One region of the Pseudomonas sp. AC083 genome, then DNA from elsewhere that is predicted to be linked to it. Evidence: riboswitches for the same ligand, from Rfam matches in the RefSeq annotation. Region 1 holds a riboswitch; each other region holds the start of a gene.
The links. A riboswitch is a leader RNA that binds a small molecule or an ion and turns the genes downstream of it on or off. The one in region 1 is predicted to bind cobalamin.

Region 1 (9,580 bases):
CGGCGTCGCTGTCCAGCGCTGCATCCAGTTGCAGTTCCCTGTCGATCTGCGTGTCCCGCACCAGTTGCAGAATGTCGCGTTGCAACTCGCGGGCACGGCGCGGATCGAGCAGTTGCGCCTCGTAATATTCGTCGGCGAGCAGCTCCAGATTGCGCAGCGGCCCGTAGGTTTCGGCGCGGGTCAGTGGCGGCATCAGGTGGTCGATGATCACCGCCTGCGTGCGGCGTTTGGCCTGAGCGCCCTCGCCCGGATCGTTGACGATAAACGGATAGATATTCGGCAGCGGCCCGAGCAGCGCGTCCGGCCAGCAATTCTCCGAAAGGCCGACGCCTTTGCCCGGCAACCATTCGAGATTGCCATGCTTGCCGACGTGGATCACGCCGTGAGCGCCGTAGGTGTTGCGCAACCAGAAATAGAACGCTAGATAACCGTGCGGCGGAACCAGATCCGGGTCGTGGTACACCGCGCTCGGATCGACCTGATAACCGCGGGCGGGCTGGATGCCGACAAAGGTCAGACCGAAACGCAGACCGGCGATCATCAAGCGACCGTCGCGACACATCGGATCGTTGTGTGGCGATCCCCAACGCTCGAGTACCGCGGCGCGATTCGCTTCCGGCAACGCATTGAACATTGCCAGGTAATCGTCCATCGCCAGGCTCTGCTGGCACGGGCGCAAGTCGAGACTGTCGAGGTCGTTGCTGACGCCGCCGAGCAGTTGCTGGATCAGTTCGGTGCCGCTGTCGGGCAACTCGGCCGTGATCGGATAACCTTCGGCACGCAATGCGCGGAGGATGTTCAGCGCCGCCGCCGGCGTATCGAGGCCGACGCCATTGCCGATGCGGCCGTCACGGGTCGGGTAGTTGGCGAGGATCAGCGCGATGCGTTTTTCGCCGTTCGGCACGCGTGCCAAAGCTACCCAGCGCCGCGCCAGTTCGGCGACGAAATCCATGCGTTCGGGCTGGGCGCGGTAGCAGACCACATCGGACTGGCTGCGCTCGCTGCGCCAGGCCAGATCCTTGAAGCTGATCGGTCGGCTGATGATGCGCCCGTCAAGCTCTGGCAAAGCAATGTGCATCGCCAGATCACGCGGCCCGAGGCCCTGTTCGCTGTCGCGCCAGCCGGGCTCGTTGTCCTGGGCGCAGATCGCTTGAATTACCGGGATGTTGCGGCGAAACGGGCGCAGATGCGGTGCTTCGGGACTCGATTGGGCAAAACCGGTGGTGTTGATAATCACCCCCGCCTCGACTTCATCCAGCCAATCCTCGACCACCGACAAGCAACCGGGTTCTTTCAGACTGGCCACCGCGATCGGCAGCGGACTGAGCCCGGCTGCCTGTAAGCGCTGGCAGAACACATCGATGAACGCCGTGTTCGCCGCTTGCAAATGCGAGCGATAGAACAACAGCGCCGCCACCGGTTGACCGGGCAGCCATTCGGCTTGCCAGTCGCTCAGGGCAGCGCTGTTTTTCTGTGGTTGATAAATCGCCGTGCGCGGCAGGGTTTGCGGCTCGTTCCACGGGTAATCGCGGGCGAACCATTGGTGGCCCAGGCAACGGAAGAAATCCAGTGCATTGCCCATGCCGCCCTGACGCAGAAATTGCCAGAGTCGATCGCGTACTTCGGCGCTGACCGTGCTCAAGTCACTGAGCTCGGGGTCCGGGCGGTCGTCGCCGGGCACCAGAATCAGTTGCACGCCGCGTTCGGACAACTCGACCAGCCGCTCGACACCGTAGCGCCAATAGGCGATGCCGCCGTGCAGTGAGATCAGAATGACCTTGGCGTGGCGCAGCACTTCGTCGACATACAGATCGACCGAGGCATGATTCTGCACCTGCATCGGGTTGGCCAGACGCAAGCTCGGATAGTTATCGGGCAATTGCTGCGCAGCCTCGGCAAGCAGCGCCAGGCTGGAATCGCCGCTGCACAGGATCACCAGCTCGGCGGGGGTTTGTCCGAGATCGGCAATGTTGTCGTCCGAGACGAATCCGCCGGGCTGGGTCCTGAGCAGGTGCATGGCTTAAACGCTGAGCGCAGCGCGCAATTGCGCTTCGAGTTGTGCGGCATCGAGTTCCTGGCCGATCAGCACCAGACGCGTGACGCGCGCTTCTTCGGCGCCCCACTGACGGTCGAAATGCTTGTCAAAACGCGTGCCCACACCCTGAATCAACAGGCGCATCGGCTTGTTCGGAATCGCCGCGAAGCCTTTCACGCGCAGAATGCCGTGCTGCACCACCAGTTGCGTCAGCGCGTCGAGCAGCAGGCTTTCATCGGCTTGCGGCAGTTCGATTGAGATCGAATCGAACGCGTCGTGATCGTGATCGTCGTCATCACCGTCATGGTGGTGATCGTGGTGACTGTGGCGGCTGTCGATGTGCTCCTCGGAGCCGGCACCGAGGCCGATCAGCACGTCGAGCGGCAGGCGGCCATTGCTGGCTTCGATGATTTTTACCGCTGGCGGCAGCTCTTCGGCGACTTCAGCGCGCACCCGAGCCAGATCTTCCGCGCTGGTCTGGTCGGCCTTGTTGAGGATGACCAGGTCAGCACTGGCCAGTTGATCGGCGAACAATTCGTGCAGCGGCGACTCGTGATCAAGGTTCGGATCGAGTTTGCGCTGGGCATCGACCTGATCCGGGAACGCTGCGAAGGTGCCAGCAGCGACGGCCGGGCTGTCGACCACGGTGATCACCGCATCAACGGTGCAGGCGCTACGGATTTCCGGCCACTGGAAGGCCTGCACCAGCGGTTTTGGCAGGGCCAGGCCCGAGGTTTCAATAAGGATGTGGTCGAGATCGCCGCGACGGGCAACCAGTTCGCGCATTACCGGGAAGAATTCTTCCTGCACCGTGCAGCACAGGCAGCCGTTGGCCAGTTCGTAAACACGGCCGCTGGCCTCTTCTTCGGTGCAGCCGATGGTGCATTGCTTGAGGATTTCACCGTCGATGCCGAGCTCGCCAAACTCGTTGACGATCACCGCGATGCGCCGGCCCTGAGCGTTATCGAGCATGTGTCGCAGCAGCGTGGTTTTGCCTGAACCGAGGAAACCGGTGACGATGGTGACGGGGAGTTTGGCCAGTGTTTTCATCGGTATGCCCTTTGGCAAGCGGCGGGCATACGGGACGAGAACCGGCAGCGCGCATGCACGCCGGAAGCATTCGCCACCGGATCACCCCGCCCGGTTGTAGTGAGAATCTGTGACGAGGCAGGTCTCCTGGCTGACGGCGTTCAGGCGCTGGGCCTGGCGTCCATTGCGCCTTCCCGCTGGCTCATCGGTTGAGCTGGCAGTGGCGTGGCAACGAACATCACCGTTCACAGTTGCGGGGGCAGCCGCGGCTTTGACCGCGTTCCCTTCTTAGCTTCGGCGAGTGCCGAAGAACCTCGAAAGCGCAAGGCTACGCATGGGTCCGTCATGGGTCAATGGTCGGTGAGTCTGAAACTGGGGTATATCCGTTGCTGCGGTAACGGCTTCTTATGGTTTCGCTCTTACAGCGAGTCCCTTTTTCAAACGCCGGAGTGCCGGCCCAGCAAAAAGGAACCAAAAGGCTTTGCCCCGGCGTACGGCCCGCTCGCTGGAGCTCGGGGTACCTTCGTTACGGAGGGGCAAAAGATCAAAAGCAACAGCAAAAGCAAAAGCCAGATCAAAAGATCGCAGCCTTCGGCGGCTCCTACAGTTGGATTGGGTACCACTTCAAGAACAGGTCGGCTGTCAGGCCGCCTTCGCGAGCAGGCTCGCTCCCACAAAAGCAAAAGCAAAGCAGCGCAGCTGCCCGCGGCGAAGCCGCCCCACTCAACAATGAGCGCAAGCTCGAGTGCTCTTGATCTTGATCCACCGGCGAAGTCGGAAGGCTGAGCGGAGGGATTGATCCGGGCGTGGGAGCGCAGCGACCGTACGACGCAGTCGTACACAGCGGAAGGAGGTGCAGCGAAGCAAACCGGAGCCGCTGCTCCCGGATCAGTTCCGCAGCGAAGGAACCCGAGCCTGCGAGGGCCGAACGTAGGAGCAAGCCTTTTTGGGTACTTTTTCGGCGTTTGGAAAAAGTGCCTCGCCGTAAGGGCGAAACCGTAATCAGCAACACCCGCAGCAACGGATATACACACAAAAACATCAGAAAAACACCCCCACCGCAGCACCGAAAACTCCCCGGAAATTGACTAAAAACCCAAACCCATGTTCTCCTGCCCACCTTGTTACGGGTGCCCTTCACAGGGTGAAACGGGAAACCGGTGAATCATGTGCTTTACTCAAAGCCATGTCAGTCCGGTGCTGCCCCCGCAACGGTAAGCGAGCGATGCGTCAGATCCACTGTGCCCCGGCATGGGAAGGTGATGCTTGCAGGTCGGCCTCGTGCCAACCCCTCGCGAGCCCGGAGACCGGCCCGCAACACCCAGCGCGCGCAAGCGCCGCTGACCACAAACAAACCCGCGGTGGGCGGGCGCTGTTCGAAATCCCTGCGTGCCCGGCTCGCAGGGATTTTCATGCGCTCTGTTTACCCGCTGACATTTCAGAGGGAAGCGCTATGTCGATCATCAGCAATACCGTCAGCCACACTGACCACATCTCCAGCAGCACCACACTCGGCCAACGCGTGGCCGCCGCCCTCTTCGCCTCGATCCTCGGTGCCAGTCTGGTCTGGTTCGCCGGCTTCTCGCACATCGAAGCGGTGCACAACGCCGCTCACGATACCCGCCACAGCGCCGCGTTCCCGTGCCACTGAGGCTTGCCGAGATGATCAAGCGTATCGCGCAAACCGCAGGCTTCACCGGCTTGCTGGCCGCCCTGCTGCTGACCCTGCTGCAGAGTTTCTGGGTATCGCCACTGATTCTGCAGGCCGAAACCTTCGAGAAATCCGAACCGGTCGCGCAAGTTCACGAACACGCCGCCGGCACCGCCGCCCACAGCCATGATGGCGAAGCCTGGGAGCCGGAAGACGGCTGGCAGCGCGTGGTCTCGACCACTGGCGGTAATCTGGTGGTGGCGGTGGGTTTCGCCCTGATGCTCGCCGGCCTGTACACCTTGCGCGCGCCAACCAAAACCTCGCAAGGGCTGCTCTGGGGTCTGGCCGGTTACGCGACGTTCGTACTCGCGCCGACCTTGGGCCTGCCACCTGAATTGCCGGGCACTGCGGCTGCCGATCTGGCTTCGCGGCAGATCTGGTGGATCGGCACCGCCGCTTCGACCGCCGTCGGCCTGGCACTGATCGCCTTCAGTCGTCACTGGCTGATGAAGCTTCTCGGTGTGGCGATTCTCGCCGTGCCGCATGTGATCGGCGCGCCGCAACCGCAGGTGCATTCGATGCTTGCCCCAGAGGCACTGGAAACCCAGTTCAAAATCGCTTCGCAGCTGACCAACGTCGCGTTCTGGCTGGCCTTGGGCTTGATCAGTGCATGGTTGTTCCGCCGTAAAAGCGCAGGTCCATATCAGGCATGACCGATGACCGCGCAGCGCCGACCCTCGTGGTCGGCCTCGGCTGCCAGCGCGGCTGCCCGGCCAGTACGTTGCGTGCATTACTCGATCAAGCGTTGCAGGCGCACCGCATCGAGCTGCGAGCGGTCAAGGCTTTGGCGAGTATCGACCTCAAGCGCCACGAACCGGGGTTGCTGGAACTGGCCACACAATTGAACCTGCCCCTGCAGTATTTCAACAGTGCCGAGTTGGCGCCCTATCAACAGCGCCTCAGTCATCAATCGCAGATCGCCTTTGAGCGCACCGGCTGCTACGGCGTGGCGGAAAGCGCCGCGCTGGCGCTGGCCGAGCAACTGATTCAGGCTCCGGTGAAACTGCTGATTCCCCGGCTGAAATATGCGCAGGCCACGCTGGCGTTGGCCGGCGCCGGGTAAAATCCCGATAATCCCCGCCATTGATCATGAGCACACTTCATCTGAGGTGCGGCTGCGCTTCTTCACAAGGATTCAACGATGACCGTCTACTTCATCGGCGCCGGCCCCGGCGACCCGGAACTCATTACCGTCAAAGGCCAACGGCTGATTCGCAACTGCCCGGTGATCATTTATGCCGGTTCGCTGGTACCCGCAGCGGTGCTGGAAGGTCATCAGGCCGAAATCGTGGCCAACAGCGCTGAACTGCATCTGGAACAAATCATCGATCTGATCAAAACTGCCCATGCTAAAGGCCAGGATGTTGCCCGTGTGCATTCGGGGGATCCAGGTCTGTACGGCGCGATCGGTGAGCAGATCCGCTACTTGCGTGAGCTGAACATTCCTTTCGAGATCATTCCGGGCGTGACCGCGACGGCAGCATGCGCAGCGCTGCTGGGCGCCGAGCTCACTCTGCCGGATATCTCGCAAAGCGTGATTCTGACCCGTTACGCCGACAAGACCGCGATGCCGGCCGGCGAGGAACTGGCCAGTCTGGCGCAACATGGCGCGACCATGGCGATTCATCTGGGGGTCAATCATCTGCAAAAGATACTGCTTGAACTGTTGCCGCATTACGGTGCGGATTGCCCGATTGCGGTGATTCACCGGGCAACGTGGCCGGATCAGGATTGGGTGGTGGGAACATTGGCGGACATTGCCGCAAAGGTCGAGGCCAAAGCGTTTCGGCGCACGGCGTTGATTCTGGTCGGGCGGGTGCTGGGCAGTGAGGTGTTTAGCGAGTCTTCGTTGTATCGCGCCGGGCATGCGCATCTGTATCGACCGTGAGTGGAACGCGGAGCGTCCCGGGCTGCGTACCCACGCAGAGCGTGGGCACGATCGAACCACAGGCATAAAAAAACGGCGCTCACGGGGCGCCGTTTTTCATGTTCGCAGCGAACGCCTTAGTAGTAGGCGTTTTCTTTCTGCGTGTGGTCGGTCACGTCGCGAACGCCCTTGAGCTCCGGGATGCGCTCGAGCAGAGTGCGCTCGATGCCTTCCTTCAAGGTCACGTCGGCCTGGCCGCAGCCCTGGCAACCGCCACCAAACTGCAACACAGCGATGCCGTCCTCGACCACATCGATCAGGCTGACCTGACCGCCGTGGCTGGCCAGCCCCGGGTTGATTTCGGTTTGCAGGTAGTAGTTGATGCGCTCGTTGACCGGGCTGTCGGCATTGACCATCGGCACCTTGGCATTTGGCGCCTTGATGGTCAGCTGGCCGCCCATACGGTCGGTGGCATAGTCGACAACGGCGTCGTCAAGAAACGCTTCGCTGAAGGAATCGATGTAAGCGGTGAAGCTTTTCAGCCCCAGCGCGGTATCTTCAGGCTTCTCTTCGCCCGGCTTGCAGTAGGCAATGCAGGTTTCGGCGTACTGGGTGCCAGGCTGGGTGATGAAGACACGGATGCCGATGCCCGGGGTGTTCTGCTTGGAGAGCAGATCGGCCAGGTAATCATGGGCGGCGTCGGTAATGGTAATAGCGGTCATAAAAACTCCTCGCAGGCTTGGGCGCAGTTTACGCCAATCGGCGCGACTGACAAAGTCCTAGTATTTTTGTCGGGAAAGAATCCCGGCATATGCCTGCGAATGCTCAAAGGTTCTCGTACCGGTTCATATCCAGCACACCCTCTTCCACCGGATCGGTTTCGTGGATGTACTGGCTCAGATCGTGGAAATACAGCCAGAACTGTGGATGACTGCGACGAATGCCCCAGCGTTCGACGATTTTTTCGAACCGATTGGCATCCCTGGCATTCTCCATCGCATCGACAAACGCTGGCACCTGCTCGGCCGGTACGTTGAAGATGAAGTTCGGGTAACTGGTGAGTACGCCCGGATAGATCGTCAAGGTGTCGAGACCCGGTTGATAGCGCAGCGACTCACCGAGCAGAAACGCCACGTTGCTGTGCGCGCGGTTGCGCAGCACGCTGTAGACCTCGCGCTTGCCGCTGGCGGTTTCAACGCGCAGCAAGGTCGCTTCGGGCATCTGGTCGATGACTTTCAACCCTGCGGCCGGTCGCGAGGCCAGACGGCTCAGGGCCTGCTCGGCGTTCTGCAACGCCGGATCTATATTCGGTCGCGAGCAATAAGCGCCGTCGCAGCGATTGATCGGGTCTGGCCGCGCGTTCAGATCACCGTAGCGCGCCAGCAACTGCATGGCGAAATCGTGTTTCGGGTCTTTCTCGTCGAGCTTCAGCGCGGTCGGTTTGTCGTCATCAATGGCCTCGTAATCGAGCCACATCTTGAATTGGCCGCCGTCCTGGTACCAATCGTTGAGGTAATCCTCGCGTGAGTCGGCGGGCATCAGGCGCAGGAAGTTCTGCTCCGCGCCATTACGGATCAGGTCGAAATACAGGCGAGTCTGCGCTTGATGGGAGACGTTGCCGAACACGTCGAAGTTGACCGCGAGCTGGTAATAGGTGCGCTCAAGCAGCGGATAGTCGAACAGCCACATGGTTTGCGGCACCTCACCGATCAGCCCCTTGGTCACCGAAGCACTGTCGAAATGGCGGAAAATGCTCAGCAAGGCGTTGTCGTTGCCGGCCCACAGCGTCGACCAGCTCGGCGCCGGCAGATCGGCGTAGCTGTCACGGCGCAGTGCCTCGTATTCGTTGCGCTTGTCGCGATAGTTGCGCCACAGGCTCAGCACGCTGCCGACATCGTCGTTCTGCCCCGGCATCGCCAGCAGCGGCGTGGCCTGGCCACGGTAGTTCGGGTCGGTGATGTAGAGGTCATGCTCCGGGGCCTGGAACAGCGCCCAGAAGTTGTCGCGGATCACGTCGGTCGCGATCTGCCCACGGCACACCGGGCCGCGAATGAAGGTGCGGACGAAGTATTCGGCGTTATCGAGCATGAACTGATAGCGCGCCTGCGCCGGAATCGCCTCGAAGGTGGCAAACGGATTGGCACGGCTCTGCGGCCCGTAACCCGGCAGCGCATTGACCTGCCAGTTGCCGCTGTAGAACAGGCTCTTGATCCGGGCCATTTTCGCCGCGCTCAGCGGATAAGTGATGTGCGTCTTGTGCACGATCACCCCCTGCACCGGCCACAAGCGGTAATACACCTGCGTGCCCGGGTCGTCGTTCGGGCGGCGCGTGGCGATCAGGTCGATCGGCTGGCCGCTCGGCGTACGCGACCGTACCCACTGGAAATAATGCCCCGGCTCGCCGTCCTTGAAATAAATGTGCGCCAGATACCAGTGCTCGAACAGCCAGCGACCGACCAGACTCTGCCGGGCGCCGGGGGCGTTGAGCAGGTTTTCCCACTGCAGGATCTGCATGGCCTCTTTGGCACTCGGCGCCAGGCTCTGCTCGTCAATCGGCGCGCCAGACGCCAGCCAGCGCTGCAAGGTCTGATATTGCTGGTCGGTCAGCCCGGTGACCGCCAGCGGCATGCCCTCCTTCGGGTGCGCGCCGGCATATCCGTCGAACTCCGCAGGCATTGCGCATAGATTGTTGCGATTGAGCCCCAGGACAATGTCTTCGGGCAGCTTGGCGTTCGGCGTCAGCGGCGTCTTGTGGCCGAGTTCAAGCATGCGTGCCATCAGCGCAGCCTGACTGCCCTGGGCGTCGAGTACCGAATAGAAGTCTTTCTGCTGCCAGGCGCGCTTGCCGAAGGCGTCGTAAAACAAGCGCGTGGTCGGTGCTGCCTGGGTGCGTTCGCCGTCATATACCGGCATCTTGCTCGCGCCACGGGCGGCGCCT
Region 2 (9,580 bases), on a different contig from region 1:
TCAGCGCCAGACGCAGCTTGGTGCCGACGCCGTCGGTGCCGGAGACCAGCACTGGCTGCTTGTAGCCGGCCGGGATTTCGCAGAGGGCGCCGAAACCGCCCAGGCCGCCCATGACTTCCGGGCGCGCAGTGCGCTTGGCGACGCTCTTGATGCGTTCGACCAATGCTTCACCGGCGTCGATGTCTACACCGGCGTCCTTGTAGCTCAGGGAGGGTTGCTTGCTCATGATCCAGGCCTTTAGGGGAGGGGATTCAGGGGGTAACGACCGAGTTCAGCGGGAACATCGAACTCGATGGGCGATCGCCTCACGCGAGTTTCGAGGGGCCCGGCCGTTGCCGGTCTGCGAAGGCGCGCGATTTTATCAGGCTTGAGGGGCAGCGGCCATCCTCGCACCGACGGGCAGGGCCATATCGGCGGAAATTTTTTGCAATCGCAGGGTATGACTGCCTGTATAAGGTGTGGCGATTAACCGTCTATCGTTAGGACTGTGCAAAAACTTACCGCCACCGTGTGAATGTTTTGCCAGGGGTGGGGGTCACAGCCTTGCTCAAACGGTTCACGCGGCGTGTTCCAGCCGCTCCTGTCGACGGGAATTTTCCATGCGTTTTTGTAAATTGTTATTTGTAGGCTGCCTGACGCTGGTCAGCCTGGCGAGCCATGCCGAAAACCTCAAAGGCCTGTATCAGGTGCGTCAGCCGGTCAACGGCCAGGCGCCGGAAGAGCGCGATCGCGCCACGCAGGCAGCGCTCGATACCCTGGTGCTGCGCCTGACCGGCGACCCGAAAGCCGCGCAGAACCCGGGGCTGGCGCCGATCCGCAAGGACCCGCAGCAGATCATCAGCCAGTTCGGCTTCGACGCCGGGCCACCGGAAGTGCTGAAAGTCGACTTCGATCCGGCAACCACCGAGCAGGCCTTGCGCCGGGCCGGGTTGCCGGTGTGGGGCGCCAGTCGACCGTCGATCCTCGGCTGGTGGCTGAACGATTCAACTGAAGGTGCGAGCCTGGTCGGTGACGGTCAGGCCGCAGCCGCAACGTTGCGCACGGCCGCACAACATCGCGGTTTGCCACTGCGTTTGCCACTGGCTGATCTCAGTGAGCAACTGGTCGCCACCGCACCGGCGCTGGAAAGCGCTGATCCCGCGCCTCTGCGCAGTGCTTCGGAACGCTACAACGCCGACGCCTTGCTGGCGGTGCATGCCCGCGAAGAAGGCGGGCAGTGGCAGGCGAAGTGGCGCTTGTGGCTCGGTGATCAGAAAGAGGCCGGCAGTGTGCAGGGCGCTGATCAGGCAGCTGTTGCCGATGCGGTGATGCTGGCGGTAGCCGAGCGTCTGGCGCCGCGATTTGTCGCCAAGCCCGGCGCGTCGGGTCAGCAGACGCTGGAAGTGCAGGGCATGAATCTGGAGCACTATGCGGCGCTGCTGCGGTTACTCGAACCGTTCGGCGTGCGTCTGCAAAGCGTGCAGGGTGATCGCATCGTCTACCAGGTCAATGGCAGCGTCGATCAATTGCGCGCGCAATTGTCGCTGGCGAAGTTGCAGGAGCTGCCGGCCGAAGCGCCGGCCCCGGTGGCGCCTGCCCAGCCAGCGGCGGATGGTACGCCTGCGGTCGCAGCGCCGACCCCGGCAGCGGCGGCACCGTCGTTGCGGTTTCGCTGGTAAGTCTTTCCTTATATAGAAGCATCAGGAGTGGTAAATGGCCGATACGCGGCGTTGGTTCTGGCTCGGTGGGGTAGTCCTGCTTTGCGCGTTTGTATGGTTGCTGCACCCGATCCTCACGCCGTTTCTGGTCGCGTTGTTGCTGGCTTATCTGTTCGATCCGCTGGTGGATCGTCTGGAGCGGCTCGGGCTGTCGCGAACCTGGGGCGTGATCGCCGTGTTTGCCTTGTTCACGCTGATCGTCACCGCGTTGCTGCTGGTGCTGGTGCCGATGCTCGCCAAGCAGTTGCTGCGTCTGTACGAACTGGCGCCGCAGATGCTCGACTGGTTGCAGCACACCGCTGTGCCGTGGGCGCAAGCGAAACTGGGGCTGTCGGACGGCTTCTGGAAATTCGATAAGGTCAAAGCTGCGATCAGCGAGCACATGGGCCAGACCACCGACATCGTCGGCGTGGTGCTGAGTCAGGCGACGGCCTCGAGCCTGGCGCTGATCGGCTGGTTGGCAAATCTGGTGCTGATCCCGGTGGTGAGCTTCTATCTGTTGCGCGACTGGGACGTGATGATGGGCAAGATCCGCAGCCTGCTCCCACGTGATCGCGAAGAGCGCGTGGTTGCGCTGGCGGGCGAGTGCCACGAAGTGCTCGGCGCGTTCGTGCGCGGGCAGTTGCTGGTGATGGTTGCGCTGGGGGTGATTTATGCCGCCGGCCTGATGATCGTCGGTCTGGAACTGGGGCTGTTGATCGGCCTGATTGCCGGGCTCGCGGCGATCGTGCCGTACATGGGTTTTGTCATCGGCATTGGTGCGGCGCTGATCGCCGGATTGTTCCAGTTCGGTGGCGATCTGTACCCGATGGTCGGGATCGTCGCGGTGTTCATGGTCGGTCAGGCGCTGGAAGGCATGGTGCTGACGCCGCTGCTGGTCGGGGACCGCATCGGCCTGCACCCGGTGGCGGTGATCTTCGCGATCCTCGCTGGCGGCGAGCTGTTCGGTTTCACCGGCGTTCTGCTGGCGTTGCCGGTGGCGGCGGTGATCATGGTGCTGGTGCGTCATGTCCACGACTTGTATAAGGATTCCGGGATCTACAGCGGCGTTGACGAACCTGAGCTGTGATGGCGCGGGCCGCCCGGCGCTTGGCCGGGCTGGCCCGTTTCGTGCGAGCGAGGGCGCCAGAGAATCTGTCATCAAACCGCTGCGTCAACGCAAACCTTTGATTTTGCTTGGGGTCTGTCGCATTGTGCGCTCAGCCTCACGGGTATAAACTTCGCCAACTTTACACAGAGGCCACTAACGGTTCCTTTGAGAACTGTTCAGTCAGCATGAAACCGATTCAGCTGCCCCTAGGTGTGCGTCTGCGTGACGACGCCACCTTCATCAACTACTACCCAGGCGCCAATGCCGCTGCACTCGGCTATGTCGAGCGTCTCTGCGAAGCCGACGCCGGGTGGACGGAGAGCCTGATCTACCTGTGGGGCAAGCACGGCGTCGGGCGCACGCATCTGTTGCAGGCCGCGTGCCTGCGCTTCGAGCAGATGGGCGAACCGGCGGTGTATCTGCCGCTGGCCGAGTTGATGGACCGCGGCGTGGAAATCCTCGACAACCTTGAACAGTACGAACTGGTCTGCCTGGATGACTTGCAGGTGATTGCCGGCAAGGCCGACTGGGAAGAGGCGATGTTTCATCTGTTCAACCGTCTGCGTGACAGCGGCCGGCGCCTGCTGATTGCCGCGTCCACTTCACCGCGCGAATTGCCTGTGAAGCTGGCTGACCTGAAATCCCGTCTGACCCTGGCGCTGATCTTCCAGATGCGCCCGCTCTCCGATGAAGACAAACTGCGTGCGTTGCAATTGCGCGCATCCCGTCGCGGTCTGCACCTGACCGATGAGGTTGGGCACTTTATTCTCACTCGCGGCACGCGGAGCATGAGCGCGCTGTTCGATCTCCTCGAGCAGCTTGATCAGGCGTCCCTGCAAGCGCAACGCAAGCTGACCATTCCCTTCCTCAAGGAAACTCTTGGCTGGTAGTAGTGGGCTTTTGCCAGCTTTCAGGCGCCAGAAAACCCGCGTCCCTGCCCCGATCCCCCGGCCAGACGAGTTACGCGCTTAGATGTAAACGCGAAACCGGGAAGTCACATAAAGTTCGATTGAATTTGCAAATGAGGACGATAGCGGGCATAGTCTCGGCTTCTTTACAACTATCAGCCACGGTCGTGCCCATGCTAAAGCGCTTCGCACCCCTCGTGCCTCTCGCACTCGTTACCCTGTTATTCGGTTGTGCTGCTCATTCTCCGGTTCAAGAGCCGCCGCAACAGGTCAAGAATTCTGCTACCGCCCAGTCTTCCGTTATTTATCAGGAAGAGCTGGACACCGAAAAAGAACTCAACCAGTTCAACGGCAGCAAGCCATATCAGCTTCCTGTACTGGCTGACAGCATCCTCGAACGCGGCATGTCCCTGATCGGTACCCGTTACCGTTTCGGCGGTACCTCTGAAGCCGGCTTCGATTGCAGCGGTTTCATCGGTTACCTGTTCCGCGAAGAGGCGGGCATGAACCTGCCGCGCTCGACTCGCGAAATGATCAACGTTGATGCGCCGCTGGTTTCGCGCAGCAACCTTGAGCCGGGTGATCTGCTGTTCTTCGCCACCAATGGTCGTCGCGGTCGTGTCAGTCACGCCGGCATCTACCTGGGTGACAACCAGTTCATTCACTCCAGCAGTCGTCGCAGCGGCGGTGTTCGCATCGACAGCCTGGGTGACAGCTACTGGAGCAAGACTTTCATCGAAGCCAAGCGCGCACTCGCCATGGCGCCGACCGTGGTCACCGCTCGCAAGTAAACTGCATGTCGCTGCGTTCGCGGCGACAAAACGGCACGGCAATGGAGTAGACCTAAACTTTACAAGGTGAAGTTAAAGTCTTACTTGAAGTTTGCCGCGTAGCCGCTAGAATCCTGAATCTATATTGATGGCAAACCGCCTGCGTGATGACGCAGGCGGTTTTGTTTCTGTCCATTCGGCAGAGAAAGCCGCAGCCAGATCAGGATGTTCTGCTTATGACGATGTCGGCCCGCCTCACCTTGATCCTTTGCGCCGCGCTGCTCAGCGCCTGCGCCAGCCGTACACCGCCGCCAGCCCCCGTGGTTCGCGCGCCGATCGTGTTCGCTCCTTCCCAGGCTTTTTCCCCCGTTGCTGAAGACGTGCTGTTCCGTGCCCTCGGCCTGGTCGGCACACCGTACCGCTGGGGCGGCAACACGCCAGATTCCGGTTTCGATTGCAGTGGTCTGATCGGTTTCGTCTACCGCGACGCGGCGGGAATTTCGCTGCCACGCTCGACCCGCGAAATGATCGTCATGCAGGCGCCGAATGTCGGCAAGGAAGGCTTGCAGACCGGCGACCTGATTTTCTTCGCCACCAATGGCGGCTCGCAGGTCAGTCACGCGGGGATTTACGTCGGTGAGGGACGCTTCGTGCACGCACCGGCCACGGGTGGCACGGTCAAGCTCGATAGCCTGTCGAAGGCCTATTGGCAGAAGGCGTATCTGAGCGCCAAGCGGGTGTTGCAGCCGGGGCAGCTGGCGCATAACCCCTAGCGCGTATGCATAACTAATTGTGGGAGCGAGCCTGCTCGCGAAGGCGGAGTGTCAGTCGACAATGATTTGACTAATACACCGCTTTCGCGAGCAGGCTCGCTCCCACATTTTTTGCTTCGCGCTTAACTTACTTGCTGGCCGACACGCGCCACACCTTGTTCCCGACATCATCCGCCACCAGCAAGCCACCTTGCTGATCGATCACCACGCCCACTGGGCGGCCCAGCGCGTTTTCGTCCTTGTCGAGGAAACCGGTCAGCACATCCACCGGCTGCCCGGTCGGCTTGCCGCCAGTAAACGGCACGAAAATCACCTTGTAGCCGCTGTGCGGTTTGCGGTTCCACGAGCCGTGCTGGCCAATGAATGCGCCTTCCTTGAATTGCGCCGGCAAGCGGTTGCCATCGGCGAAGGTCAGGCCCAGCGAAGCGGTGTGCGGACCGACCGCGTAATCCGGAGCGATGGCCTTGGCTACCAGATCCGGATTCTGCGGTTTGACCCGCACATCGACGTGCTGGCCATAGTAGCTGTACGGCCAGCCATAGAAGCCGCCGTCCTTGACCGAGGTTATGTAGTCCGGCACCAGATCGCTGCCGATTTCGTCACGCTCGTTGACCGCTGTCCACAAGGCGCCGCTGGTGGGTTCCCAGGCGAGGCCGTTGGGGTTGCGAATGCCCGAGGCGAAGATCCGGTGATTGCCGGTCGCCCGATCCACTTCCCAGATCGCCGCGCGGCCTTCTTCCTGATCCAGACCGTTTTCGCCAACGTTACTGTTCGAGCCGACGGTGACGTAGAGCTTGTTGCCGTCCTTGCTGGCGATGACGTTTTTGGTCCAGTGGTGATTCAGCGTGCCGCCAGGCAAGTCGACGACTTTGATCGGTTGGGTCTTGATCTCGGTGGCGCCCGGCTCGTAGTTGAAGCGCAGCAGGCGGTCGGTGTCGGCTACGTACAAATCGTTGCCGACGAGCGTCATGCCAAACGGCGAGTTGAGGTTCTGCAGGAACACCGTACGGGTTTCTGCGACGCCATCGTGGTCGGCATCACGCAACAGGGTGATGCGGTTCGGGCTGGGCACGCCGGCGCCGGCCTTGCCCATGACTTTCTTCATCACCCAGCCACGAATGCCTTTGCTGTCATCGGGCTTGGGCGGCGCGTTGGTTTCCGCCACCAGCACATCGCCGTTGGGCAGCACATAGAGCCAGCGCGGGTGATCGAGGCCTTCGGCAAACGCCGCGACCTGGGTGCCGGCCGCTGCGGTCGGTTTCGCGCCGTCCGGCCAGCCCACCGCCGGGGCGATGTTCACTGTCGGGATCAGCGTCTTGTTCGGTTCGGGCAGTTTCGGTGACGGACCGGTGCCGTCGGAGACTTGCAGGCTGGAGGTTTCACCGCAGGCGGCGAGCCCGCCTGCGACGGCGATGATAAGAGCGAGTTGGGCCTTGCGCATTGCTGATCTTCCCTATGAATGCATTCCTAAACATAGAGGAGGGCGCAGGCCCGATGGTTCAACTGCTCAACCGCGGGCTTCCTTGAACAGCACGGCGATGCCCGGATGATAGTTGCCCGCGTCGCTGTGCAATTTGCGATAGGCGTAGGGGAAATACCAGGCCACGGCGCAGGTGTGTTCCTTTTGCAGGTCGTCGACCATGTCCTGCAATTCTTCGGGGCTGGCGCTGTGCTGAGGTTTTTGCGGAGCAACAAAGAGGCAGCCGAGCTTGAGATCGCTGGCGTAGCTGATGCGCTTGGCATCAACGGTGATGTCGAGCAGGGCCTGGGTCAGGTTGAGGTTGTTGACCCGTGGCCAGCGTTGCGTGGCCTGAATGAACGCGCGGTCTTCGGCGCCGGCAATCAGCAGGTCGGCGCGGGCATTGCGTTCGCCTTCTTCGTTCTGTTTGCGCGTGGCCGTGTCGTTCAGCGTGACCATTTCAGCCATCCACGCCGCTGCCGCGAGCAGGCCGAGATTGGCTTTCTCGTCGTGCCAATATGGCGTGTCGTTGTCGCCGCGAACGGTGTTGTAGCGATCGATACAGTCAAACCAGCGTTCCAGCAACGGGCGCAGGAATTCCAGGCGCGGGTTGCTGATGATCATGCCTTGCATCGTCGTCATCCTTATTGTTGTAGTGGGCTTTTTGGAAAAAAGCATGGCTCTTTGATATCACTTGTCACAGTCTGGCACAAGATTGCCGCTGCACAATTGAGCAGCGGCAGTTATTCGCGCGCAAAGCGCCTCTTCAATTGACGCTCCACCCCCAACCCTCTAACCTTCGCCGCTTGTTTCAGGTGCTCTGTGGCCCCGCGTCGACAGAGTGAAACAGGGAAGCCGGTGAGGGTGGTCTTCAAGCGAAGCCACGACGATCCCGGCGCTGCCCCCGCAACGGTAAATGAGTGAAAACTGCGCCTTGAGCCACTGCCTCGAAAGAAGCGGGAAGGCGCGCAGTCCGGCGAAACGCCGCTCATGAGCCCGGAGACCGGCCTGATCCATCTCAGCGGCATCACGGTGGGCGATGCCAGGCTTTTTGCCGTCTATTCTTGTGCCTGCCCGCCGTTATCCAGCCTCAACGGAGAGCTCCCCCCATGACTGATTCCCCCGAGCGTGACGAGCGCCATCTGGCGCGCATGCAGCGCAAGAAAGCCGTGATCGACGAACGCATTGCCAACTCGCCCGACGAATGTGGCTTGGTGCTGGTGCTGACCGGCAACGGCAAAGGCAAGAGCAGCTCGGCGTTCGGCATGCTCGCCCGCGCGATGGGCCACGGCATGCAGTGCGGCGTGGTGCAGTTCATCAAGGGCCGCAACAGCACCGGCGAAGAATTGTTTTTCCGCCGCTTCCCCGAGCAAGTGCGTTTCCACGTCATGGGTGAAGGCTTTACCTGGGAAACCCAGGATCGTCAGCGCGACATCGCCGCGGCGACCGCCGCTTGGGAAGTCTCGCGCGAATTGTTGCGCGACCCTTCGATCGGTCTGGTGGTGCTCGACGAATTGAACATCGCCCTCAAGCACGGCTACCTCGATCTCGATCAGGTGCTCAGCGATTTGCAGGCGCGTCCGCCGATGCAACACGTGGTGGTCACCGGTCGCGGCGCCAAGCCGGAAATGATCGAGATGGGCGACACGGTCACCGAGATGGGCATGCTCAAGCACGCCTTCCAGGCCGGGATCAAAGCGCAGAAAGGCGTCGAACTTTGAAGCAACCACGCCACTGCCCGGCGGTGTTGATCGCCGCGCCGGCCTCCGGTCAGGGCAAGACCACCGTCACCGCCGCACTCGCCCGTTTGCATCGCAATCAGGGGCGCAAGGTCCGCGTGTTCAAATGCGGGCCGGACTTTCTCGATCCGATGATCCTCGAGCGCGCCAGCGGTGCGCCGGTCTATCAATTGGACATGTGGATGGTCGGCGAGCAGGAAAGTCGTCGGCTGTTGTGGGAAGCCGCCGCCGAGGCTGATCTGATTCTGATCGAGGGCGTGATGGGCCTGTTCGACGGCACGCCATCCAGCGCTGATCTGGCGCGCCACTTCGGTGTGCCGGTGCTCGGCGTGATCGATGGCACCGCCATGGCGCAGACCTTTGGCGCCTTGGCGCTGGGCCTGGCGAAGTATCAGCCGGACTTGCCGTTCGCTGGCGTGCTGGCCAACCGCGTCGGCACCTTGCGCCATGCGCAATTGCTCGAAGGCAGCCTCACCGAAGGTCTGCGCTGGTACGGCGCGCTGTCCCGCGAGACCGGCATCGAATTGCCGAGCCGCCACCTCGGTCTGGTCCAGGCCAGCGAATTGAATGATCTGGATCTGCGTCTCGACGCGGCCGCCGATGCGCTGGCCAGCAGTTGCCAAGTCGCGCTGCCCCCCGCCGTTGAATTCGCCGCGCCTGACGTCATCGCCGCCGAGCCCTTATTGAAAGGTGTGCGCATCGCCGTCGCCCGTGATGAAGCCTTTGCCTTCACCTATGGCGCCAGTCTCGATCTGCTGCGGGCGATGGGCGCCGAACTGCAATTTTTCTCGCCGATCCGCGACACCCGATTGCCCGAGGCGGACAGCCTGTATCTGCCGGGCGGTTATCCGGAACTGCACCACGTCGCGCTGGCGCAAAACACCACGATGCTTGCAGCAATCCGCGCGCACCACGCGGCGGGCAAGCCGTTGCTCGCCGAGTGTGGCGGCATGCTTTATCTGCTGGATTCGCTGACCGACGTGGAAGGCACCCGTGCTGAGCTGGTCGGTTTGCTCAAGGGCGAGGCGGTGATGCAGAAGCGTCTGGCGGCGCTGGCGTTGCAGGCGGTTGAGCTGCCGGAAGGTTCCTTGCGGGGGCATACGTATCACCATTCGCTGACTACAACCGAGCTGACGCCGATTGC
Region 3 (9,580 bases), on a different contig from region 1:
GCTCAGGAAATGACCAAGTGGTTCGACACCAACTATCACTACCTCGTACCGGAATTCAGTGTCGACCAGCACTTCCACCTGGGTTGGGAGCAGCTGTTTGAAGAAACCGAAGAGGCCCGCGCGCTGGGGCACAACGTCAAACCGGTGATCCTCGGCCCGCTGACCTATCTGTGGCTGGGTAAAACCAAAGGCGCCGACTTCGACAAGCTCGATTTGCTTGACCGCCTGCTGCCGCTGTACGGCCAGATCTTCGCGCGGCTGGCGGCGTTGGGTGTGGAGTGGGTGCAGATCGACGAGCCGATTCTGGTGCTCGATTTGCCGCAGGACTGGAAGAATGCCTTCGAGCGCGCCTACAACCAGATCCAGCGCGATCCGCTGAAAAAACTGCTCGCCACGTACTTCGGTGGTCTGGAAGAAAACCTCGGTCTTGCGGCGAACCTGCCGGTCGACGGCCTGCACATCGATCTGGTGCGCGCGCCGGATCAGTACCCGACCATTCTGGATCGTCTGCCGGCCTATAAAGTGCTGTCGCTGGGTGTGGTCAACGGTCGGAACGTCTGGCGCTGCGATCTGCAAAACGCGCTGGCGACGCTGCGTCATGCCCATGAGCGTCTGGGTGATCGCTTGTGGGTGGCGCCGTCCTGTTCATTGCTGCACAGCCCGGTTGATCTGGGCCGGGAAGACCAGCTCGATGCCGAACTGAAAAGCTGGCTGGCGTTTGCCGTGCAGAAGTGCGAAGAGGTCGCCGTGCTCGCCCAAGCGGTCAGCGAGCCGGAAGCGCCGCAGGTGCTGCGCGCACTGGCGCAAAGTCGTTCGGTACAAACCAGCCGCGCCGCCTCGCCGCGCATTCACAAACCTGAGGTGCAAACGCGGGTCGCGGCGATCACTGCCAGGGATGCGCAACGCCAATCGCCGTTTGCTCAGCGTATTGCCAAACAGCGCGGCAAGCTCGGCCTGCCGTTATTCCCGACCACCACCATTGGCTCGTTTCCGCAAACGGCGGCGATCCGTCTGGCGCGTCAGGCTTACAAGCAAGGCAAGCTCAGCGCGGCCGATTACACCGATGCGATGCACACGGAGATTCGCCACGCGGTGGAAATTCAAGAACGCCTCGGCCTGGATGTGCTGGTGCACGGTGAGGCAGAGCGCAACGACATGGTCGAATACTTCGCCGAACAGCTCGACGGCTATGCCTTCACCCGCTTTGGCTGGGTGCAGAGCTACGGTTCGCGCTGCGTCAAGCCAGCGGTGATCTTCGGTGACCTGAGCCGCCCGCAAGCGATGACGGTCGAGTGGATCTGCTACGCCCAGGGCCTCACCGACAAGGTCATGAAAGGCATGCTGACCGGCCCGGTGACCATGCTGATGTGGTCCTTCGCCCGCGAAGACGTCAGCCGCGAGGTACAGGCTCGACAGCTGGCGCTGGCCATTCGTGACGAAGTGAATGATCTGGAAGCGGCAGGAATCAAAATCGTGCAGATCGACGAAGCGGCGTTCCGTGAAGGCTTGCCGTTACGCCGGGCGCAGTGGCCGGCGTATCTGGAATGGGCAAGCGCAGCGTTCCGCCTGTGCGCCTCCGGCGTGCGCGACGAAACCCAGATCCACACGCACATGTGCTACAGCGAATTCAACGATGTGATCGAGTCGATCGCGGCGATGGACGCCGATGTCATCACCATCGAAACCTCACGGTCGGACATGGAACTGCTCGAAGCGTTTGAAGCGTTCGCCTACCCGAATGACATCGGCCCGGGCGTCTACGATATTCACTCGCCACGGATTCCCGATGTGTCGGAAATGGTTGGCTTGCTGCGCAAGGCGGCGCAGCGTATTCCGGTTGAGCGGCTGTGGGTCAATCCGGATTGCGGGCTGAAAACCCGAGGCTGGCCAGAGACCGAAGCGGCGCTGGTGCACATGGTCAGCGCCGCGCGGCAACTGCGCAAAGAGTGGGCCTGACCCATTACCGCCCTGGAATACATAACCCTGTGGGAGCGAGCCTGCTCGCGAAAGCGGTGTGTCAGTCGACACCATGTTGGATGACCTGACGCTTTCGCGAGCAAGCTCGCTCCCACAGAATTCGCGTTCCCCCTGTCATTCACGGCAACACACAAATCCTTTGTGGGAGCGAGCCTGCTCGCGAAAGCGGTGTGTCAGCTACACATGCATCAGGCAAGGAAACGCAATATCGGTGCACCATCGAACGGGTCCGTCAGATAGTGCGCCCTGACGCCGAAAGTCGTCTGTAACCGCTCCGGCGTCAGCACGTGCAGCGGCTCGCCCAATGCCACCAGACGCCCGCGCTCCAACACCGCCAGGCGATCGCACTTGAGCGCCTGATTGAGATCGTGCAGGGCGATCAACGTCGTCACCGGCAGTGCGCGCACCACTTGCAGAATGCTCAACTGATGCTGGATATCGAGGTGGTTGGCCGGCTCGTCGAGCAGCAGGATCTGCGGGCGCTGGGCCAGTGCGCGGGCGATGTGCACGCGCTGGCGTTCGCCACCGGAGAGGCTGCGCCAGAGGCGGTTGCGCAGGTGCACGGCGTCGACGTCGACCAGCGCTTGCTCGACGATGGCGTCATCGGCCGGCGACCACGGTTGCAGCGCCGACAACCACGGCGTGCGCCCCAGCGCCACCGCGTCGAACACGCGAATGCCATCGTCGGTATCGGCCTGTTGCTCAACCACCGCGAGCGTCTGCGCGATGCTGCGCCGCGACATTTTGCCCAGCGCCTGACCGCCGAGCTGCACATGGCCCGCGCTCGGTTCGCGCAGGCCGGCGAGCAGTTTCAGCAGCGTGGATTTCCCCGAACCGTTCGGCCCGACAATGCCCAGGGTCTCGCCGCGCTGAACATCGAGACTGACACCATTGAGCAACTCGGCACCGCGCACTTTGAAGCCCACACCCGCACAACTTAAAACCGTGTTCATCGCGCCGATCTCCGGCCCACCAGAATCAGCGCGAACACCGGTGCGCCGACCAGCGCAGTGATCACGCCGACCGGGATCACCTGACCCTTGATCAGGGTGCGCGACAGCACATCGGCGGCAATCAGAAACACCGCACCGCCCAGCGCACTGGCGGGCAACAGACGCGCATGCCCCGTGCCGAGCAACAACCGCGCGGCATGGGGAATCACCAGACCGACAAAGCCGATCGAGCCGACAATCGACACCATCACCGCCGTCACCAGCGCGGCGCAGCCGATCAGCAGGATCTGCACTCGGCGCACGGCAATGCCGAGGGAGGCTGCCGAGTCCGCGCCAAAGGTGAACGCATCCAGCGCCCGGCGGTGCCACAGACAAACGACCAGCCCGAGCAAGGCCACTGGGACCGCCAGCCACACCGACGGCCAGCGCACGCCGCCGAGATTGCCGAGCAGCCAGAACATGATCCCGCGCGCTTGTTCGGAGCTGGCGGAGCGGGTGATCAGAAAAGCGGTGAGGGCGTTGAACAGTTGCGAGCCGGCAATCCCGGCCAGAATGATCTGCCCGGTGCCGCTGGCCGAGCCGCTGACCCGCGCCAACAGGATCACCAGTACGAACGCCGTCACCGCGCCGGCAAAGGCACCGACCGACAATGAAATCGCCCCGGCGCCGACGCCAAGCAGGGCGACCATCACCGCGCCAGTCGAGGCGCCAGCAGAAATACCCAGCAGATACGGATCGGCCAGCGGATTGCGCAGCAGCGACTGCAGGATTACGCCACAGGTCGCCAGACCGGCGCCGCAGGCCGCCGCGACCAGCGCGCGGGTCAGGCGATAGTTCCAGACGATGCCTTCGTCGATCGGGTCGAGCACATAACCGGCGCCCCACAGCTTGTTGGCCAGCACCTGCAACACTACGCTCGGCTCGATCGAAGTCTCGCCAATGGCCACGCCGCCAATCAGCGCGACCGACAGCGTCAACAGCACCAGCAGCAAACGGATCAGGCGTCTGCTCATGGCGACAGGTCGTAGCCGTTGATGGCGCTGGCCAGTTGTGCGAGGCCGTCGAAGGTGCGCAGGCTGGCCTGCATGGCCATGGCGTCAAGGATGATGATGCGGTTGTGCTTGACCGCGTCCATGTTGCGCGTCACCGGATCACTGCGCAGGAAGGCGAGTTTTTTCTGATAGTCGTCCGCCGGGAAACGTCGACGATCCATGCGCGCGATCACCAGAAATGTCGGGTTGGCCTTGGCGATGGTTTCCCAGCCGACGGTCGGCCATTCTTCATCCGACTCGACCACGTTGCGCACGCCGAGGGTGCTGAGCATGAAATCGGGAACGCCTTTGTGCCCGGCCACGAAAGGCTCGATGTCCATCTCGGCGCTGGAGAACCACACCAGGGCGCTGACGTCTTTGCGCTGCTGCTTTTTCGCCGTGGCGATCGACTGCGCGAGGCTGGCTTTGAGCTGGTCATTGAGCTGCTCGCCACGCGCCTGCACATCGAAAATCGCTGCGAGCTGGCTCACGGCTTTGTAGATGCTGTCGATGCGAAACGGCGCCAGCCGCGTGCCGTCCGAGCCGACGAGGTTGTCCTTGGCTTCGCAGTCGGAGGGCAGCAGATAGGTAGGAATCTTCAGTTCATGAAACTGCTCGCGGGTGCCGACCGCGCCTTGCGGGCCGACCATCCATTCCAGCTCGACGGCTACCAGTTCCGGGCGTTTGGCGATCACCGCTTCGAAACTCGGCTCGTTGTCGGCGAGGCGCTCGATCCTGTCGTTCTGCGCTTTGTATGTGCCCAGCACGTCGTTGAACCACAACGAGGTGCCGACGACTTTGTCGCCCAGGCCCAAGGCATAAAGCATTTCCGTACCGGCCTGGCCGATGGTCACCGTGCGCGCGGGCGCGTGCTGAAAGGTCAGGCTGCTGCCGCAGTTCTCCACGGTCAGCGGATACGCAGTCGGCGTCGCTTGCGCCAGGGCGCAAAGGCTCAAAGCGGTGAGCAGGGTGGCAACGCGGGGCAGCAGCATGGGGCAGTCTCCAGGAGAACCGTACGGGAGCAGGCGGGTACGGTTGGAAACACACCTCGGGCGCGGTCGTGGAAACTGCGCAAGGCCGGCACAGGGAAAATGCGCACGGCACGATGTCCTTCCCGGACACCCCGCCGGTTAGTCAGTCACTGTGCCGGCAGGTCTCCTGACTGATGCGTCATCGCCACGCTCCGGCCTTCCCGGGATTCACCCAGTGGCAGTCGAGGAGCAGGCTCGGCACCTACAGTTGCGGGGGCAGTTCCGATTGATGCTGTGCAAGCATTTCGGATTCCCTATTAATTCCGTGTGGAAACCGGCGGCGGCATGGTAGTCGATTTGCGCGGTGGAGGGGGAGGCGAATCTGCCACAGCGTCGATTTTGTCGTCGCCATTGCAATCGGCCGTATGCACTGATTAATATACGATCCATATACATTTCGTATCGGATACAAATATGGGCATCGTAAAAATTTCAGAGGACATGCACGAGAACCTGCGCATCTCCAGCAACGCCCTCAGCCGCTCGATCAACGCGCAGGCCGAGCACTGGATGCGCATCGGCATGCTCGCCGAGCTGCATCCCAACCTCGACCACAGCGCCATTTGCCGCCTGCTGATCCGCGCCGAACAGAACGGCGGACTGGATCTGCAACAACTGACTCAGGAAGCCGTCAGCGCATGAGAAACCAGATCAAGATCAACACGCCGGCCGACATCGAAAAATCCCGCGCCGCCGGCAAACTCGCCGCTGAAGTGCTGGCAATGCTGGTGCCGCATGTGAAGGCCGGGGTGACCACCGATGAGCTGGACCGGTTGTGCAACGATTACATCGTCAATGTGCAGAAAGCCGTGCCGGCCAACGTCGGTTATCACGGCTTTCCGAAAACCGTCTGCGCGTCGGTCAACGACGTGGTGTGTCACGGGATTCCATCGGGCACGCCATTGAAGGATGGCGACATCGTCAATCTCGACATCGCCGTGATCAAGGATGGCTGGTTCGGTGATACCAGCCGCATGTATGTGGTGGGCGAGGCGACTCCTGAAGCGCAGCACCTGATCAAGACCACTTACGACGCGATGTGCGCGGGCATTCGCGCAGTGAAACCGGGCGCAACGCTGGGCGATATCGGTCATGCGATCCAGAGCCTGGCGGAGGCGGAGGGCTTCAGCGTGGTGCGCGAGTACTGCGGCCATGGCATCGGCAAGGTCTATCACGACGAACCGCAAATCCTGCATTACGGCTTTCCCAATCAAGGGCTGAAGCTCAAGGCCGGGATGATTTTCACCGTGGAACCGATGCTCAATGCCGGCAAACGCCATGTGAAGAACATGCCAGACGGCTGGACCGTGCTGACCAAGGATGGCTCCTTGTCGGCGCAGTGGGAGCATATGGTCGCGGTGACGGAAAACGGGTTTGAAGTGCTGACGGCGTGGCCGGATCAGATTGAAGGGTATTCCCCGATCAATTGAACAATCCCGAACCTGTGGGAGCGAGCCTGCTCGCGAAAAGGTTGTGTCAGTCACCATTAATGTTGAGTGACACAGCGCATTCGCGAGCAGGCTCGCTCCCACAGGGGGATTTCAGTGGATTGGAAATCTAGTGAGCACCGGCAGCCTTGTTCAAATCGCTCTCGGTCCATTCGGTGTAAACACAAGCATCCGCCGTCGCCCAGCGCACCCGGACCGGATCGCCGGCCTTGAGCGGCATGCCTGCCGCCGACAGCGCTTTCACCGTCATCGACGTCCCGCCCGCAGTGACCACGCTGCACGTCTGGCTCTCACCGAGAAACAGCACCTCCACAACATTCGCCGATACCTCATTCCAACCCGCCGCCAGCGGCTCATCCAGCGCCTGCTGCGTGCTCAGCGCCAAGGCCTTTTCCGGACGCACCATCAGCAGCACATCCTGATCAGTGTGCAACCCGGACGTCAGCCGAATCGACAACAACTGCCCCTCGAAACTCGCTGCCGCATTGCCTTGCGCCTTGAGCTTGAGGAAGTTCGAATTGCCCAGAAACGACGCGACAAAGGCATTCGGCGGATTCTGGTAAAGGTCGTAACCACTGCCCAGACCAACGATTTTGCCGTGGCTGAAAATCGCGATGCGTTGCGACAGCCGCATGGCTTCTTCCTGGTCGTGGGTCACGTAAACGATGGTGATACCCAGGCGCCGGTGCAGCTGGCGCAGTTCATCCTGCAAGTCCTCGCGCAGCTTCTTGTCCAGCGCGCCCAGCGGTTCGTCCATCAGCAGGATGCGTGGCTCGTAAACCAGTGCCCTGGCGATGGCGACACGTTGTTGCTGACCGCCGGACAGTTGCGAAGGGCGGCGATGGGCGAACTGTTCGAGCTGCACCAGCTTCAACATCGCATCGACGCGTTTTTCACGCTCGGCGGCAGCCAGTTTACGGATCGCCAAAGGGAAGGCGATGTTGTCGCGCACCGACAGATGCGGGAACAGCGAATAGCGCTGGAAGACCATGCCGATGTCGCGCTTGTGCGGCGGCACGTTGACCAGCGACTGGCCGTTGACGAGGATCTCGCCGCTGCTCGGTGTTTCGAACCCGGCGAGCATCGACAGCGTCGTACTCTTGCCCGAGCCGCTGGAGCCGAGAAAGGTCAGGAATTCGCCGTCCTTGATGTCCAGCGAGATGTTATCGACGGCAGCAAAATCGCCGTAGTGCTTGTTCAGGTTGCGCAGGCTGACCAGGGGTTTGTCGCTCTGCTGGGATGCGTCTTTGATCACGGCACTCATGTCGTACTCCTGGGCGCTCAGGCGCTGATTTCGTTGCGCCGGCGCAGCGCGGCGGCGATCACCATGACCAATACCGACAGGCCGATCAGCAGCGTCGAAGCGACGGCGATCACCGGGGTCAGGTCTTGGCGCAGGGTGGTCCACATTTTCACGGGAAGGGTTTGCAGAGTCGGGCTTGCCATCATCACGCTGAGCACCACTTCGTCCCATGAAACGAGGAAGGCGAAGAGGGCGCCGGCGACCATCCCCGGGCGGATCGCCGGGAATGTCACCTTGAACACCGCTTGCAAGCGCGAGGCACCGCAGATCACCGCCGCGTCTTCAATCGACTGATCGAACAGCTTCAGCGAGTTGATGATCGAGATGATGGTGAACGGCAGCGCGACGATCACATGGCTGACGACGAAGGCGAACATGGTCCCGGTATAGCCGAGCTTGAGAAACAGCGCGTACACCGCCACGGCGATGATCACCAGCGGCACGATCATCGGCAGGGTGAACAGGCCGTAGAGCATCTCGCGGCCGGGAAAGCGCCCTCGCACCAGCGCAAACGCGGTCGGCAAACCGAGGGCCACGGCGCAGATCGTGGTCAGCACGGCAACCTTGAGGCTGGCGGCAGCGGCGTTCATCCAGTCGGGGTTGGAGAAAAACTGGCCGTACCATTTCAGCGTCCAGCCCGGTGGCGGGAACACCAGCCACTGCGAGGAGCCGAACGACAGCAGCACGATGAACACGATCGGCAACAGCAGGAACAGACCGATCAGCCCAGTCGTGGCGTAGAGGCCGAAACGCATGCGCCGGCTCATGGCATTGGGGGTCAGGAGCATGTCGGCTTACCTCGCGTTACTGGCGCCAACCGGGGATTCCGGTTGAAGCTTCAGGTAGAAGTAGAACAGCACCAGGGTGATTGCGATCAGCAACGCGGCGCCGGCACTGGCCAGGCCCCAGTTGAGGAACGATTGCACCTGCTGAATGATGAACTCCGGCAGCATCATGTTCTGTGCCCCGCCCAGCAAAGCGGGGGTGACGTAGTAACCGAGCGACATCACGAACACCATCAAACCGCCGGACGCCAGGCCCGGCCGGCACAGCGGCAGGAACACCCGGAAGAAGTTGGTCCACGGACTGGCGCCGCAGATCGAGCCGGCCTGCAGGATCATCGGGTCGATGGCCTGCATGGTTGCCTGCAACGGCAGCACGATGAACGGGATCATGATGTAGCTCATGCCGATCACCACGCCCGTGAGGTTGTGCACCATCTCCAGCGGTTGATCGATGATGCCCATCGCCATCAGCGCCTTGTTGATTACCCCCGAGGCTTGCAGCAACACCAGCCACGAATAGGTGCGGGCGAGCAGGCTGGTCCACATCGACAGCAACACGATATTGAGGATCCAGCGCCCCCAACCGCGCGGCACCAGGGTGATCGCCCAGGCCAGCGGAAAGCCCAGCAGCAGGCTGAACAGCGTCACCAGCCCGGCCACCGAAAAGGTGTTGAGCAGCACCCGCGCATAGGCCGAGTTGGCGAACAGTTGTTCGTAGTTGCCGAGACCCGGCACAGGTTCGAGCACGCCGCGCAACAGCAGGCCAATCAACGGCGCCAGAAAGAACAGGCCGAGGAACAGCAGCGCCGGAGCGAGGTTGCCGGCGCCGCGCCAGCGTTGCTTGAAAGCCGAACCGGCAGCGCCGGCGGCGCTCCCGGTGGCAGTGGAAGGACGAGGCGCAGTGGCCGCGATTTTCATTTGACCAGCCATTCGTTCCACCGTGTCGCGATAGCCGGACCGTTCTTGGCCCAGTAAGCGAAATCAAGGGTGATCTGATCCTTGGCGTAAGCCGTCGGCAGGTTGGGGGCCAGCGTCGAATCCAGACGCTCCAC

Region 2: it holds a riboswitch for cobalamin, as region 1 does, so the genes downstream of both, cobO (cob(I)yrinic acid a,c-diamide adenosyltransferase) here and cobW (cobalamin biosynthesis protein CobW) in region 1, are expected to answer to the same signal.
Region 3: it holds a riboswitch for cobalamin, as region 1 does, so the genes downstream of both, AC0IXA_RS05925 (ABC transporter substrate-binding protein) here and cobW (cobalamin biosynthesis protein CobW) in region 1, are expected to answer to the same signal.

What each region holds. Positions count from the first base shown of each region.
Region 1 is NZ_CEEDDH010000001.1:50,787-60,366, reverse strand. Features, by position in the region: gene cobN (cobaltochelatase subunit CobN) at 1-2,017, opposite strand, end outside; gene cobW (cobalamin biosynthesis protein CobW) at 2,021-3,085, opposite strand; cobalamin riboswitch at 3,185-3,396, opposite strand; cobalamin riboswitch at 4,176-4,394, shown strand; gene AC0IXA_RS00200 (CbtB domain-containing protein) at 4,518-4,715, shown strand; gene AC0IXA_RS00195 (CbtA family protein) at 4,727-5,428, shown strand; gene AC0IXA_RS00190 (cobalamin biosynthesis protein) at 5,425-5,838, shown strand; gene cobM (precorrin-4 C(11)-methyltransferase) at 5,917-6,663, shown strand; gene nfuA (Fe-S biogenesis protein NfuA) at 6,780-7,364, opposite strand; gene AC0IXA_RS00175 (fatty acid cis/trans isomerase) at 7,468-9,580, opposite strand, start outside.
Region 2 is NZ_CEEDDH010000003.1:19,441-29,020, reverse strand. Features, by position in the region: gene purM (phosphoribosylformylglycinamidine cyclo-ligase) at 1-226, opposite strand, end outside; gene AC0IXA_RS06190 (DUF2066 domain-containing protein) at 600-1,658, shown strand; gene AC0IXA_RS06185 (AI-2E family transporter) at 1,693-2,766, shown strand; gene hda (DnaA regulatory inactivator Hda) at 2,973-3,677, shown strand; gene AC0IXA_RS06175 (C40 family peptidase) at 3,869-4,486, shown strand; gene AC0IXA_RS06170 (C40 family peptidase) at 4,702-5,238, shown strand; gene AC0IXA_RS06165 (PQQ-dependent sugar dehydrogenase) at 5,366-6,679, opposite strand; gene AC0IXA_RS06160 (hypothetical protein) at 6,746-7,330, opposite strand; cobalamin riboswitch at 7,494-7,723, shown strand; gene cobO (cob(I)yrinic acid a,c-diamide adenosyltransferase) at 7,807-8,418, shown strand; gene AC0IXA_RS06150 (cobyrinate a,c-diamide synthase) at 8,415-9,580, shown strand, end outside.
Region 3 is NZ_CEEDDH010000002.1:597,723-607,302, forward strand. Features, by position in the region: gene metE (5-methyltetrahydropteroyltriglutamate--homocysteine S-methyltransferase) at 1-1,956, shown strand, start outside; partial or broken gene AC0IXA_RS05915 (ABC transporter ATP-binding protein) at 2,166-2,834, opposite strand; gene AC0IXA_RS05920 (FecCD family ABC transporter permease) at 2,927-3,943, opposite strand; gene AC0IXA_RS05925 (ABC transporter substrate-binding protein) at 3,940-4,953, opposite strand; cobalamin riboswitch at 5,093-5,286, opposite strand; gene AC0IXA_RS05930 (ParD-like family protein) at 5,407-5,634, shown strand; gene map (type I methionyl aminopeptidase) at 5,631-6,422, shown strand; gene AC0IXA_RS05940 (ABC transporter ATP-binding protein) at 6,550-7,704, opposite strand; gene AC0IXA_RS05945 (ABC transporter permease) at 7,722-8,531, opposite strand; gene AC0IXA_RS05950 (ABC transporter permease) at 8,538-9,446, opposite strand; gene AC0IXA_RS05955 (ABC transporter substrate-binding protein) at 9,443-9,580, opposite strand, start outside.